One region of the Arthrobacter sp. 05L44 genome, then DNA from elsewhere that is predicted to be linked to it. Evidence: riboswitches for the same ligand, from Rfam matches in the RefSeq annotation. Region 1 holds a riboswitch; the other holds the start of a gene.
The links. A riboswitch is a leader RNA that binds a small molecule or an ion and turns the genes downstream of it on or off. The one in region 1 is predicted to bind cyclic di-AMP.

Region 2: linked by a shared signal. The riboswitch ahead of AC1DHY_RS06115 (NlpC/P60 family protein) and the one ahead of AC1DHY_RS11010 (NlpC/P60 family protein) in region 1 are both predicted to bind cyclic di-AMP.

Annotation. Positions count from the first base shown of each region.
Region 1 is NZ_JBFTNS010000004.1:158,638-164,253, reverse strand. It holds gene serC (phosphoserine transaminase) at 1-397, opposite strand, end outside; gene AC1DHY_RS11020 (iron-dependent transcriptional repressor DtxR) at 699-1,394, shown strand; cyclic di-AMP (ydaO/yuaA leader) riboswitch at 1,540-1,756, shown strand; gene AC1DHY_RS11015 (M23 family metallopeptidase) at 1,760-2,578, shown strand; cyclic di-AMP (ydaO/yuaA leader) riboswitch at 2,706-2,883, shown strand; gene AC1DHY_RS11010 (NlpC/P60 family protein) at 3,147-3,902, shown strand; gene AC1DHY_RS11005 (HNH endonuclease) at 4,159-4,659, shown strand; gene mobA (molybdenum cofactor guanylyltransferase) at 4,708-5,391, shown strand; gene AC1DHY_RS10995 (DUF6457 domain-containing protein) at 5,375-5,616, shown strand, end outside.
Region 2 is NZ_JBFTNS010000002.1:181,616-187,231, reverse strand. It holds gene AC1DHY_RS06130 (DUF5129 domain-containing protein) at 1-1,030, shown strand, start outside; gene AC1DHY_RS06125 (cupin domain-containing protein) at 1,116-1,493, shown strand; gene AC1DHY_RS06120 (dihydrofolate reductase family protein) at 1,548-2,105, shown strand; gene AC1DHY_RS06115 (NlpC/P60 family protein) at 2,188-2,940, opposite strand; cyclic di-AMP (ydaO/yuaA leader) riboswitch at 2,945-3,110, opposite strand; gene AC1DHY_RS06110 (hypothetical protein) at 3,312-3,566, shown strand; gene AC1DHY_RS06105 (DNA alkylation repair protein) at 3,533-4,180, opposite strand; gene AC1DHY_RS06100 (Ig-like domain-containing protein) at 4,253-5,616, opposite strand, start outside.

The DNA.
Region 1 (5,616 bases):
GGCGGGTGCCGGGCGCCGAGGTGATGATCGACGATTCGGCCAGGAAAGGGGCCTTGTTCGTGGCAGCGGCGAACTTCGAACCGAACTCGCCGAACGAGAGGTGCTGCGCCTTGTTCTCTACCAGGCCGAAGCTGGCGATGTCCCAGAACGCGGTGGAACCGCCGACGCCAAGGATCACCTCGTAGCCGTCGGGGGCGCGGAAGAACTCGCTGAGGCCGCTCCGGACCGAGCCAACGAGGTCCTTCACGGGCGCCTGGCGGTGCGAGGTGCCCAGCAACTTAGCCGACGCCGCGGTGAGGGCCTCGATCTGTTCCGGCCGGACCTTCGAGGGACCGGCGCCAAACCGGCCGTCCTGGGGCAGCAGGTTCGCGGGGATAGTGATGCTGGTGTCGCTCACAGTGGCTCCAATTGTCGGCTGGGTGCGTGGCGTGGCTGGGCGGGTCCGGCGCCGGGGCGGCCATGACGCTATTTATTCTGCCCGACGGCCCTGCGCGGGCGGGAAAATGTCCCGTCATAGTCCGGTCACTGAGACGCGGCGGTGGGGAGGGCCGCAACTGCCGCCCGCCGGACGCTGAATTATCCGGAGTAATTCAAAATAGGCTAGGCTGAGCGTGACGTACGCCGGATCCAGCCAGGGCGCATCCTGCAGGCTGTACGGTGGGAAAGACGCAAGGACGGCGCTCGAGGAGCTGAGCTGAATGACGGATCTGATCGATACCACCGAGATGTATCTCCGGACCATCCTGGAACTTGAAGAAGAGAACATCGTCGCCCTCCGCGCCCGCATCGCCGAACGTCTCCGCCACTCCGGCCCCACCGTATCCCAGACCGTTGGCCGCATGGAGCGCGACGGCCTGGTGGTTGTTTCCGGCGACCGGCACCTTGAACTGACGGAAACGGGACGGAAACGCGCCATCGAGGTTATGCGCAAGCACCGCCTCGCCGAACGCCTGCTCGCCGATGTCATCGGCCTGGACTGGGCCTACGTCCACGAGGAAGCGTGCCGGTGGGAGCACGTGATGAGTGAGCGCGTCGAGCGCCGGATCTTCGAAATGCTGGACCACCCCACCGTGTCCCCCTACGGAAACCCGATCCCCGGACTTGCCGACCTCGGCGGCCTCCCGGCGCCCGAGCGCGGAAGTGGAGTGGTCAACCTCCTTGACGCCATGGCAGGCTACGGTGCCGACTCGCGGATCACCGTCAGCCGCCTGGCCGAGCCCATCCAGGTGGAGCCGGAGCTGCTGGTCCAGCTCGATGAAGGCGGAATCCGTCCCGGCGCCCGGGTATCGCTGGAACGGGTAGGGGAGTACATCTCGGTGCGTGTTCCGGACATCGAAGGGGCCCTCGAACTGCCCCCCGAGGTCGCGGCCCACGTCTTCGTTACGCTGGGGTAACTTCGTCCCCTCGGACGCCCGCGGGGACGCCGGATAGTTATGCACAGGCCGGATAACGGAATTATTACCGTGTCCCTTAATCGCCTATAGTTGATGACTAGCACCGATACACAAGCGTTATCTGATCCGGAGCCGAGCTCTGCCAGCGGATCAGTAGGCGATTCACCTTTCTGGCAGAGGCGGGGGAACCACTAACGGCTGCTGAACCAGCAGCCTTGGGGTGAAGTCCGCTAGCGGCAAGCGCTTTCGCAGGAATGTCCCTGGACACCCCTGCGCCTGAATGCTTGCACCGGCGGACCGGGTCTTTGAACTCTCTGACCCGAATCCGACAGCTAACTTCGCAGGCTTTCCAGAGAGGAACCTTCTTGACCATCCAGACCGTCAGGGGCCGCCGTCGTGCGACCGGTCCCGCTCCGGAGCCGCGCCCGGCCGCCGTCGTACACGACGAGCGCCCGCGCGATGCGCGCCGCGACGAACGCCGCGGCAGGCGCAGCCCGTTCCGGCAGGTGACCGACTTTGCCGCCGTCAGCGGCGTCGGGCAGAAGGCGGGCATTGCCCTGGCTGCCACCGGTCTGGTGCTCACCGTTGCCGTGCCGGCCACCGGCCCCGCGATGGCCACCGACACGGCCCGGTCCGGCTCCGTTTCCGCCGCGGCACAGCCGGAAGTCAAGGCCGCAGCGGCCGCGATCAACTTCAACCGCACCGCCGTGACCACCAAGGGCGATCCGGACAGCAAGCTCAAGCAGCTGCTCAGCGCACAGTCGGCCGGCTCCATCACCCGGGCAGCGTCGGCAGGCAGCCTGGGCGCGCCGCTGGACGTGATGGTCACCGCTTCACCCTTCGGCTACCGCATCAGCCCCATCACCGGGGCCGTCGGCGAGTTCCACCGCGGCCAGGACTATGTCGCCCAGTGCGGCACGGCCGTGCACGCCGCTGCGAGCGGCACCGTTACCTTTTCCGGTTGGCACCCCTACGGGGGCGGCAACCGCATCGTGATCGACCATGGCAATGGCCTGGAGACCACGTACAACCACTTGTCGTCATCCAACGTCCACGTAGGCCAGCAGGTCTCACGCGGAGATGTCGTGGCGATGAGCGGGACCACCGGCGCCTCCACCGGCTGCCACCTCCACTTCGAGGTGATGGTTAATGGGGAAGTCGTTGACCCGCTGGGCTGGCTTTAGCCAACCCGAGGGACCACTCGCATTTCTGTGACACGCCGTGATCTGAATGTGACATTGAGTCCCAACTGCTGTACCGTATGAAGCACGCCAACTTCTCCGAAGTTGGCGCTCTTGAGTGGATTGCCTAACTCTGCCACCGCTCAAGGTCCGTTCGCATCACATCGTCTGGCAGGGGCGGGGGAACCAATTTTGGTCTTCGCAAGAAGACCTAGGGGTTAAGTCGCAAAGCTTCCCAGGAAGCAGCGCGGCCGGGTGACTCCCATCCGAATCCGACAGCTCACCTCGTAGGCATTGGGAGAGGCTACTTTCGTGTCTTCACGCCACAATGCTGCGCGTTCTCGCGCCAGCGAGGCTCAGATGAGCCCGCTGAACTCCATGCTCCGCGCTGCCCTTGCCGGCGCCCGGACTGGATCAGTAAACGCAGTTCCCGCTTTTGGCGCGTCTTCGCAGTACACCCTTCGCTAAGAAACCCGTTTCGGGGCGATCCGGCGTACCCCCAAGATGCCGGAGCGTCCTCAGTCCCGCCTGTCAAGCGCGCGGACACAAGGATCACGAAAGAGAGAACTAAATGACTACTCGTGCAAACATTGCACGCCACCGCGCGGAGGTCACCAAGACCAACTCGCTGGCTGTCATTGCTAAGGCCGTCGGCGACAACGCCGGTGGTATGGGTCGCCAGGCCGCGGTTATCGCTGCTGCCTCCGGCCTGGTACTGACCAGCGGTATCGCAGCCAACGCTGCCGAGACCAACGTTCAGCGCGAATCGACCTCCGCTTCCGCCACGGAAGTACAGTCCAACGCACCGGCCACCATCTCTGCGGCCTCCAGCATCGCCATCTCCTACGAGAAGCCGGCAGTCACCACCGCACCGGCTCCCGTTGTTGAGGAAGCCAAGCCGGTTGTCAACGTGCAGGAAGCCGGAACCACCACCGGTACCGGCACTGGCACCGCGGTCACCGCATCGCTGGACGCGAAGGCACCGGCCGCCGTCAGCGGCATGGGCGCCTCGATCGCCGCCGCTGCCTACGCACAGATCGGTGTGTCCCAGGACTGCACCATGCTGGTGACCAACGCACTGGCCGCAGTGGGCGTCCACTACCACGGCTGGCCGGCTGGCTACCTCTCCCTGGGCCGCACCGTGAGCGCCGCTGAGGCTCAGCCGGGCGACCTCGCCTACTACCAGAACGGCGGCATGGGCATGGCCCACATCGCTGTTTACGTCGGCAACGGCATGGCCGTTCACGGCGGCTGGAACGGCGGAACCACCGCGCTGTACAGCGTCAACGTCGGCTCCGGCCCGGTCTTCATCCGCGTCGGCGGCTAGGACTTACCCCGGCCTACGGCCACAGCATTTCAAAGGACCCCTGCCCGGCGGCAGGGGTCCTTTGCCATGTACGGCGCCGGCCCCACCGCCGTCGGGGGAGACCCGCTCCGGACGCGGCGCGATAGATCCGCGACGAATAAATTCGGTGATCCGGGCGATCCGTGTTTACTCTTGTGGTGTCGATCCATAGCCCGACCATGCACAGGGCAGCCGGCCCTCGTGCCCCTGGCGGGTGCGGCCGTGAAGAGGTATGCGGATGCGCACTCTCGTTCTGAATGCTGGATATGAACCGCTGGCGGTAGTCACCTTCCGCCGGGCGCTGGTCCTTGTGCTAACAGGGAAGGCCAGTGTGGTGGCCGAGGGGGATGATCCCGTAGTGGGCCCGCAAGAGATCCTCGGGCGCCCGTCGGTCATCCTGCTCAACCGCTACATCCGCCCCCGCTACAACACCCTCACCGCCGTCAGCCGGCGGGGCGTCCTCCGCCGTGACGGCCACCGCTGCGCCTACTGCTCCAAGGCCGCCCACACCATTGACCACGTGCAGCCCAAGTCCCGCGGCGGGGCCGACTCGTGGGAGAACCTTGTGGCCGCGTGCCTGCGCTGCAACAATGCCAAGGGCGACCACACCCCCGCCGAAATGGGCTGGAAGCTCGGATTTGTGCCGGGTCCGCCCAGGGGCACGATCTGGCAGATCAAAGAGCTGGAGAAGCCAGCCCCGGCCTGGGATCCGTTCCTGCTCCCCGAAAAGGCGCACTAAGTCCCGCGCCCGGCAGCGCTCCGGCGCACGGGCGGCTAGGCTGGGCGGGTGGAATTCGACGCCGTAATTCTCGCCGGGGGACGGTCCTCCCGGCTCGGAGGCGCACCTAAGGCCCGGTTCACGGTGGACGGCGCCACGTTGCTGGAGCGGACCCTGCGCGCCGCCCGGGGCGCCCGCCGTACGGTGGTGGTCGGCCCGGACCCCGGAAGCCTCCCGCGCGGGGTGCTCGACTGCCGGGAAGACCCGCCGTTCTCCGGCCCGGCCGCGGCCATTGCCGCGGGACTCCGGCGCCTGGCCGGCGGCGGGCAGGGCTCTCCGGAACCCGGCGCCGCCCCGCTGACCCTCGTGCTCGCCTGCGATATGCCCCACGTCGCCGGGGCGGTGCGCGCCCTCCTGGAAGCGGGAGCCAGCCTCGACGAAACGGCCGGCGACGGCGTGCTCGCGGTGTCCCCGGACGGGCGGACGCAGCCCCTTGTAGGGCTTTATGGCACGGCCGCGCTAGAACGGGCCATTGCTGAAGCTGCCAGGCGAAACGCCCTGGCAGGCGGATCGGTCTTCTCCCTCCTTGCTAGTCTGGAGCTGCGGCAGGTTCCGGTCCCGCCGGGCTCCACGGACGACGTGGATACCTGGGAGGACGCCGCCGCTCTGGGTGCGGCCGACTCCAGCTCGGCACCCCCGGAAATGCGGCGGCCCAACTCGACCTTGGAGGCAAACGGTGAAGAGCCAGGATGAAACGCTAGAAGACTGGTGCCGTGCACTGCTGCAGGCCCTCGAGCTCGAAGACGTCGACATTGACATCAACGAAGTGCTGGGACTGGCCGGCGTCGCCGCCCACTCGGTGGTGCGCCCCGCCGCGCCGCTGACCACCTTCATCGCAGGCTTTGCCGCCGGACTGGCGTCCGGATCCGGCCAGGCGCCGGACAGCGTGTCCATGCAGGCCGCCATGGGCGTCGCCCG
Region 2 (5,616 bases), on a different contig from region 1:
CGACGCACAGTGGACGGACGGGACCATTGCCGGCATCCGCCGCGGCGCGGAGCTAATCAACCAGCCCTGGTACCGCTCCACCGCCTTCCTGGTCACCGCCTGGAGCGCCGCAGGAACGGTGGTTGCCGGTGCGGGCGCCTGGTTGCTGGTGCGGTGGCGCACCCGGGTGGGCAGCCGCAAGGAAATAGCCCGCGGTGACGCAAACTACTCCAACGTCAGCATGGACCTGCAGGTGACCGAGCTCAACGCGGGCACCATCCCGGCGTCCTCGCGCTACGGCAGCACGGTGCTGGAGAAACACCGCACCTTCCTGAGCCGCTATAAAGCCGCCACGGGCCTCGCCAACCAGGTACACGCGCTGACGTCCCGGGAACTATCGCGCAGTCCCGGCCTGGCGCTGGCCCGGGAGTACGCCGATGCGGCCGCGGAACTCGATGCCCTGGACGACGTCATCGCCGACACAAACGCCCTGCTGAACCGCGGGTCCACGTGGGCGACGGCGTGGGACCGTCAACTGGCACCGTTCCGCAGCGACCTGGCCGGCATTGAGGGCATGCTCGCCAAGGGCCACGGTGAAGGCGATTCCGCGACGGCCGCTTCCCTGCGGTCCTTCCGCGACGCCAGCCAGCGGGACATGGAACGCTGGACCGCAGACCTCGCGGACGGCACCATCACCCCTGAGACGGCGCTTGACCGCTTGCGCGACGCCAGGACTGAACTGTCCGGGCTGCTCAAGGCCCACGCCGACACGGTAATCGCGGGCTATGCACGCAATGACCGGGAGGCCGAGCTCATGCGGACGCAGATGGAGGAAGCGCAGGAAGGAACGGGGAAGAAGCAACGGCGCAGTTACGAGCCAAGCATCCTGGGCACGGTGTATCCGTCGTACTACTTTTTCTCGGTCCCCACCTTTAATACTGGGCTCAGCACCGGGGTTTCCAGCGTCAGCTCAGCCCGGGGCGGAAGCACCACGGGATACGGCGGCTCGGGCGGCAGTTTTTCCGGTTCCGGGAGCTCCTCCAGCTTCTAGGAAAGGTGTATCGACAACCGGCGGCCAACCGAGGATTCTTGGCTCCGTAAGCAGTTAAATTCCCTGAGCGAAAAGAGGGAGTGCAATGTCCACCAACGTTGTCACCCAGCTGCAAGTAAAATCCCACAATTCCCCTGATGAAAAGCGCCGGCCGGACAAGAGCGAGATCGACATCGTGTCGGTCGGCGACTACACCATCGGCCGGCTGAGTTTCGAGCCGGGATGGCGCTGGTCCGAATGCATCAAACCCGTGGTGAACACCGATTCCTGCCAGAACAGCCACGTTGGCTTCTGCGTGTCTGGCAAGCTGACTGTCGAGACCACCGACGGCGGCCGGATCGACATCGCCGCCGGCGACTCCTACACCATTCCGCCGGGCCACGACGCCTGGGTTGAAGGCGGCGATCCGTTCGTCGGGGTTGAGTTCCTGAGTGCGGCCGCCTACGCCAAATTACCGGACTAGGCACCACCCGCACGGCCCTTCCCGTAGCGGCGGGGCCACGGGTACGCTCGGGCCATGCGGAAGATCATCGTAGCGATGCAGGTTTCCCTGGACGGCTTCTTCGAGGGACCGGACGGCGACATTGGCTGGCACATGGTCGATGACGAACTCCACGGCTACTTTAACGACCAGCTAAGCACCATGGGGGCGTTCCTGGATGGCCGGGTCACCTACCAGCTGATGGCCGACTACTGGCCGACGGCGGACCAGGACCCGGACAGCTCACCGCGGGAGGTCGAGTTTGCCCGGATCTGGCGTGACATGCCGAAAATCGTCTACTCCCGGACCCTCCGGGAAGCCGGCTGGAACACCACGGTGGTGCGCGACGTCGTTGCGGAGGAGGTGCTGGCGCTCAAGGCCGAGCCCGGCGGGGACCTGGCGCTCGGCGGCGCGGAACTTGCAGACACTTTCCGCCGGCACGGACTGATCGACGAGTACTGGATCTTTGTCCATCCCGTCCTGCTGGGCCGGGGTAAGCCGTTGTTCAAGCCTGCGGAGGGCAGGACGGCAATGGCCCTCGCTGAAACCCGCAGGTTCGGCAACGGCGTGGTCCTGCTGCGGTACGGCAGCTAGGCGTTCAAAACACCAAAAGGCCGGCGGCCGGGTGCCCGAGGGCAACCGGCCGCCGGCCTTGGAAAGAGGCCTTGCGCGGTAATTAGGCGCCGGCGCGGACGAACGTCACGCTGCCGGTGGCGGTGAGCCACGACAGGGGGTGCTTGATGGTCTGGTTGCTGCCGTTCATGCCACCACTGATGGCCTGGCCGTCGCCGGCGTAGATGGCCACGTGGCCGGACTGGACGATCATGTCGCCAGGCTGCGGGGTGCTGACAACCTTGCCGTAGTTCATGAACTGCTGCGGACCAAGGTCGCCCACCGGGATGCCGGCTGCGCCCAGGGCCTTTTCGACCATGGCGGTGCAGTCCTGGGTGATACCGATCTGGCTGTAGGCGGCCGAGAGCATCGCGGCGTTGACTCCGCCGGCTGCCGGGGCAGGTGCGACTGCAGCCTTTGCCTGGACCGTGATCTGGGGTGCGGCCGGAGCCTGGGCAACCACAGGGGCGGGGACGGCGGCGGGAGCCGGTGCCGCAGCCACGGGCTTCGGCTGTTCGATGACGGGTGCCGGCGTGGTGGCGACTGCCGGGCGGTCGAAGCTGATGCGCACGGCGGAGTCCGCCGAGACGGGCGCCGAAACCTTGCTGCCGACGTCCACGGAGGATGCCGGGGCGGCGTCACGCTCGGCCGGTGCGGTGGCGGCGTTGGCGGCCATGCCGCTGGTGAGGACCAGGCCGGAGGCTGCGAAGATCACCGCGGCCTGGCGGCCGATGGTGCCGGACTTGACCGAGAATGCTGAACCCCGCCCGGCGGTTGCGTCGGAGCGATGGCGCGCAGAAGTAATGCTTGAAGACATGAATGTTGCCTCTCCCAATGCCTGCGAGGTGAGCTGTCGGATTCGGATGGGAGGCACCCGGCCGCGGGCCCGTCTGAAACGGACGCTGTGCGGCTTCACCCCAAGACCCGCTAAGAGCGCAGGTCGAAAGTGGTTTCCCCGTCTCTGCCAGATGGTTGCATTCGGATCCCGGGCCGCGGCAGAGTTAGGCAATCGGCTCGGGAGCGCCCGTATCGGATACAAACAGGCACCCATCAACGGTAACGACTCCGCGCCGGATTGTCACATTCAGGTAACGGGACCGTGTTGTGGCGGCAAAATTTCCCTACGTCCGGGTGCCCCGCCGCGCATAGGATGAAGGCATCCAGCGTTCCCGGAGCGGAGGCCCGAACATGACCAGTCCCTGTGTGGCAATCTGCCAGCTGAGCGACCAGCCCCGGGAGGATTTTGATGTCAACACCGAATTGCTGGTCCTGGAAGGAACCGAGATCCATGTCGGCACCTGGGACGCCGAGCCGCGTGACGGGGGCTTCGATGTGCACGTCCTGAACGACCGGGTGGACGCGCTGGGGTTTATGGTGGTCACGGACTGGCAGTTCCTGGACGGGAAAGCCTACGCCGTGGTGGAGCGCCGGCCCGGCACGTAACCGCTCTTCGCCTTTTCCGTACCGCCCGTTTCGACTGCTTCCCGGACCAGCCCGGCGTCGTCCGCGGTCCCCGTCCGGGCCAGCCCCGCCTGCCGCTGCCAGCGGTCCCAGTCGCCGTCCCCGGCCCGGAGCCCGCGGAGCGGGGCCAGCAGGGCGGCCCGCCGCAGCCAATCGTCCGGATCCTGCAGCCAGCGGCCCAGCACGGCCTCCGCGCGGGAACGGTTCTGGCCGGCGAGGCCTGCGGTGAGCGGCCCGACGACGTCGGTCGCCAGCGGATCGGCCAGCTCGCGCAGGCGCGCGGTCCGCAGGAAACCTTCGATCCGGGTCAGGTCCGAGTTATCCAGCACCGGAAGGCGGGACTGGAGCAGGACGACGGCGGCGAACCGGCGCTCGAAGACGGGCGCCTCCCACAGTTCCGAGCAGAGGGCGGTGATGTCGTCATGGCTTAGGTTCCGGTACCGCCGCAGTGCGTCCCGGACCGTTCCCCGGATGGCCCCGACGGATGAACCGTAGCTTGCCAGCCCGGTCCCGAAACGGGCCCGGGCCTCCTCCGCCCGCTGCCACGAGCCCTCCCGCTGCAGGGCCGAGTCAATGAATTCACCGGCCTCGCTCATGGGTCCATTCTGTCGTGCCGCCGCCGGGGTGTGCCGCCGCTGCGGTGCGCCGCGCGGCGGCCGTGGCCCGTCTCAGCCGGTGACCAGCCTGGTTGTCCGGTTCCAGGTCAGCCGGCCCCGCTGGAAGTCCGAGGCCCGGCCGACGGTGACCGCGTACTCATCCGTGGTGGGGTACCCGAGCCGTCCGCTTTCCCTGCCCAGGGCAGTCCAGCGGCCGCGGATCGCGCCCAGGACAAAGTGGGCGCCTGTCTTCGCGGTCCAGTAGATGGACGATCCGGACGAGCCGGCGAAGTGGTTGTAGCGTCCCAGCCCGTCCGGGGTGCGGGTCTCGTCCTGCGTCGGATAACCGAGCGGGCCGCGCTCCCGGCCCATCGCCGTCCACTTGGCCCGGATGACCCCCACAATGTAGTGCGCCCCGGTGGCGGGTGACCAGTAGATCGAGGCCCCGCCCGAGCCGGAGAAGTGGCCGTACCGGCCGATCGTGTCCGGGGTGGTCAGCTGGTCAGTGGTCGGGAACCCGAGGATTCCGGCGGCCCCGCCCATGGCCTTGTAGCGGGCGTAGATGGCGCCGCCCACCCAGTGCGCCCCGGTGGCCTGGGACCAGCAGATGACGCCCTTGACGTAGTCCTGGCACTTTCCTGCCCCGACCGGGTACTCCAGGGTCAGCGACCTGCCCAAAACCGACCTCGGGTCGCCGGCGCCGGTCTGGTAGGCCTTCAGGGCGATGGGGTCATCGACGCCGGCCCCGGTGAGCATGACCTTCTGCGCGCCCTGCCCGTCGTCGGCGGTAATCAGGTAGTAGGTGTCCGCGGTTCCGGCCTGGCCGACCGCCGTGGGCTTGAACGTGACGCTCTGGTAGGCGGATTCACCCGCGGGGATCACGAGGCCTTCGGCGATGGGATTGGTGGTGGAGAAGACCCCGAGCGGCGCCTTCGCCTTGGTGATGGTCATTGGGATATTGCCGGTGTTCACAATCGTGAAGTCCCACGTGGCCGAGGTCCCGATCGGAACATTGCCGAACGCCAGGGACGGCGGGAGCTGCAGGTGGGCCGCTCCCGAGACGGCGGTGGCGTTCACGGGGACGGTCAGCGAGCCGCGGTTGGTGGTGACCACCAGCTGGTCAGTGACGGGGGTCGCCGTTGTGGGGCTGAACGTCACCGAGACAGGGACCGAGGTGAGGGGCTGGATGACCTGGCCCACCGCCGGAACCGTGGCGGGGTCGACGCTCAGGGATGCATTGGCCGGCAGGGTCACACCCGTAACGGTTGCAACGCTCAGGCCCGTGTTGACGACGTTGACCGTCTGCCGGCTGCTGGTTTGGGTCGGGACACTGGTGTACGTGAGCGTCGCCGGGGTGGCGCCCAGGCCTTCCTTGGTTCCTATGGCGTGGACCCCCAAAAGGTCCACCTCGCCGTCGGCCATGGTGACAGTCAGCG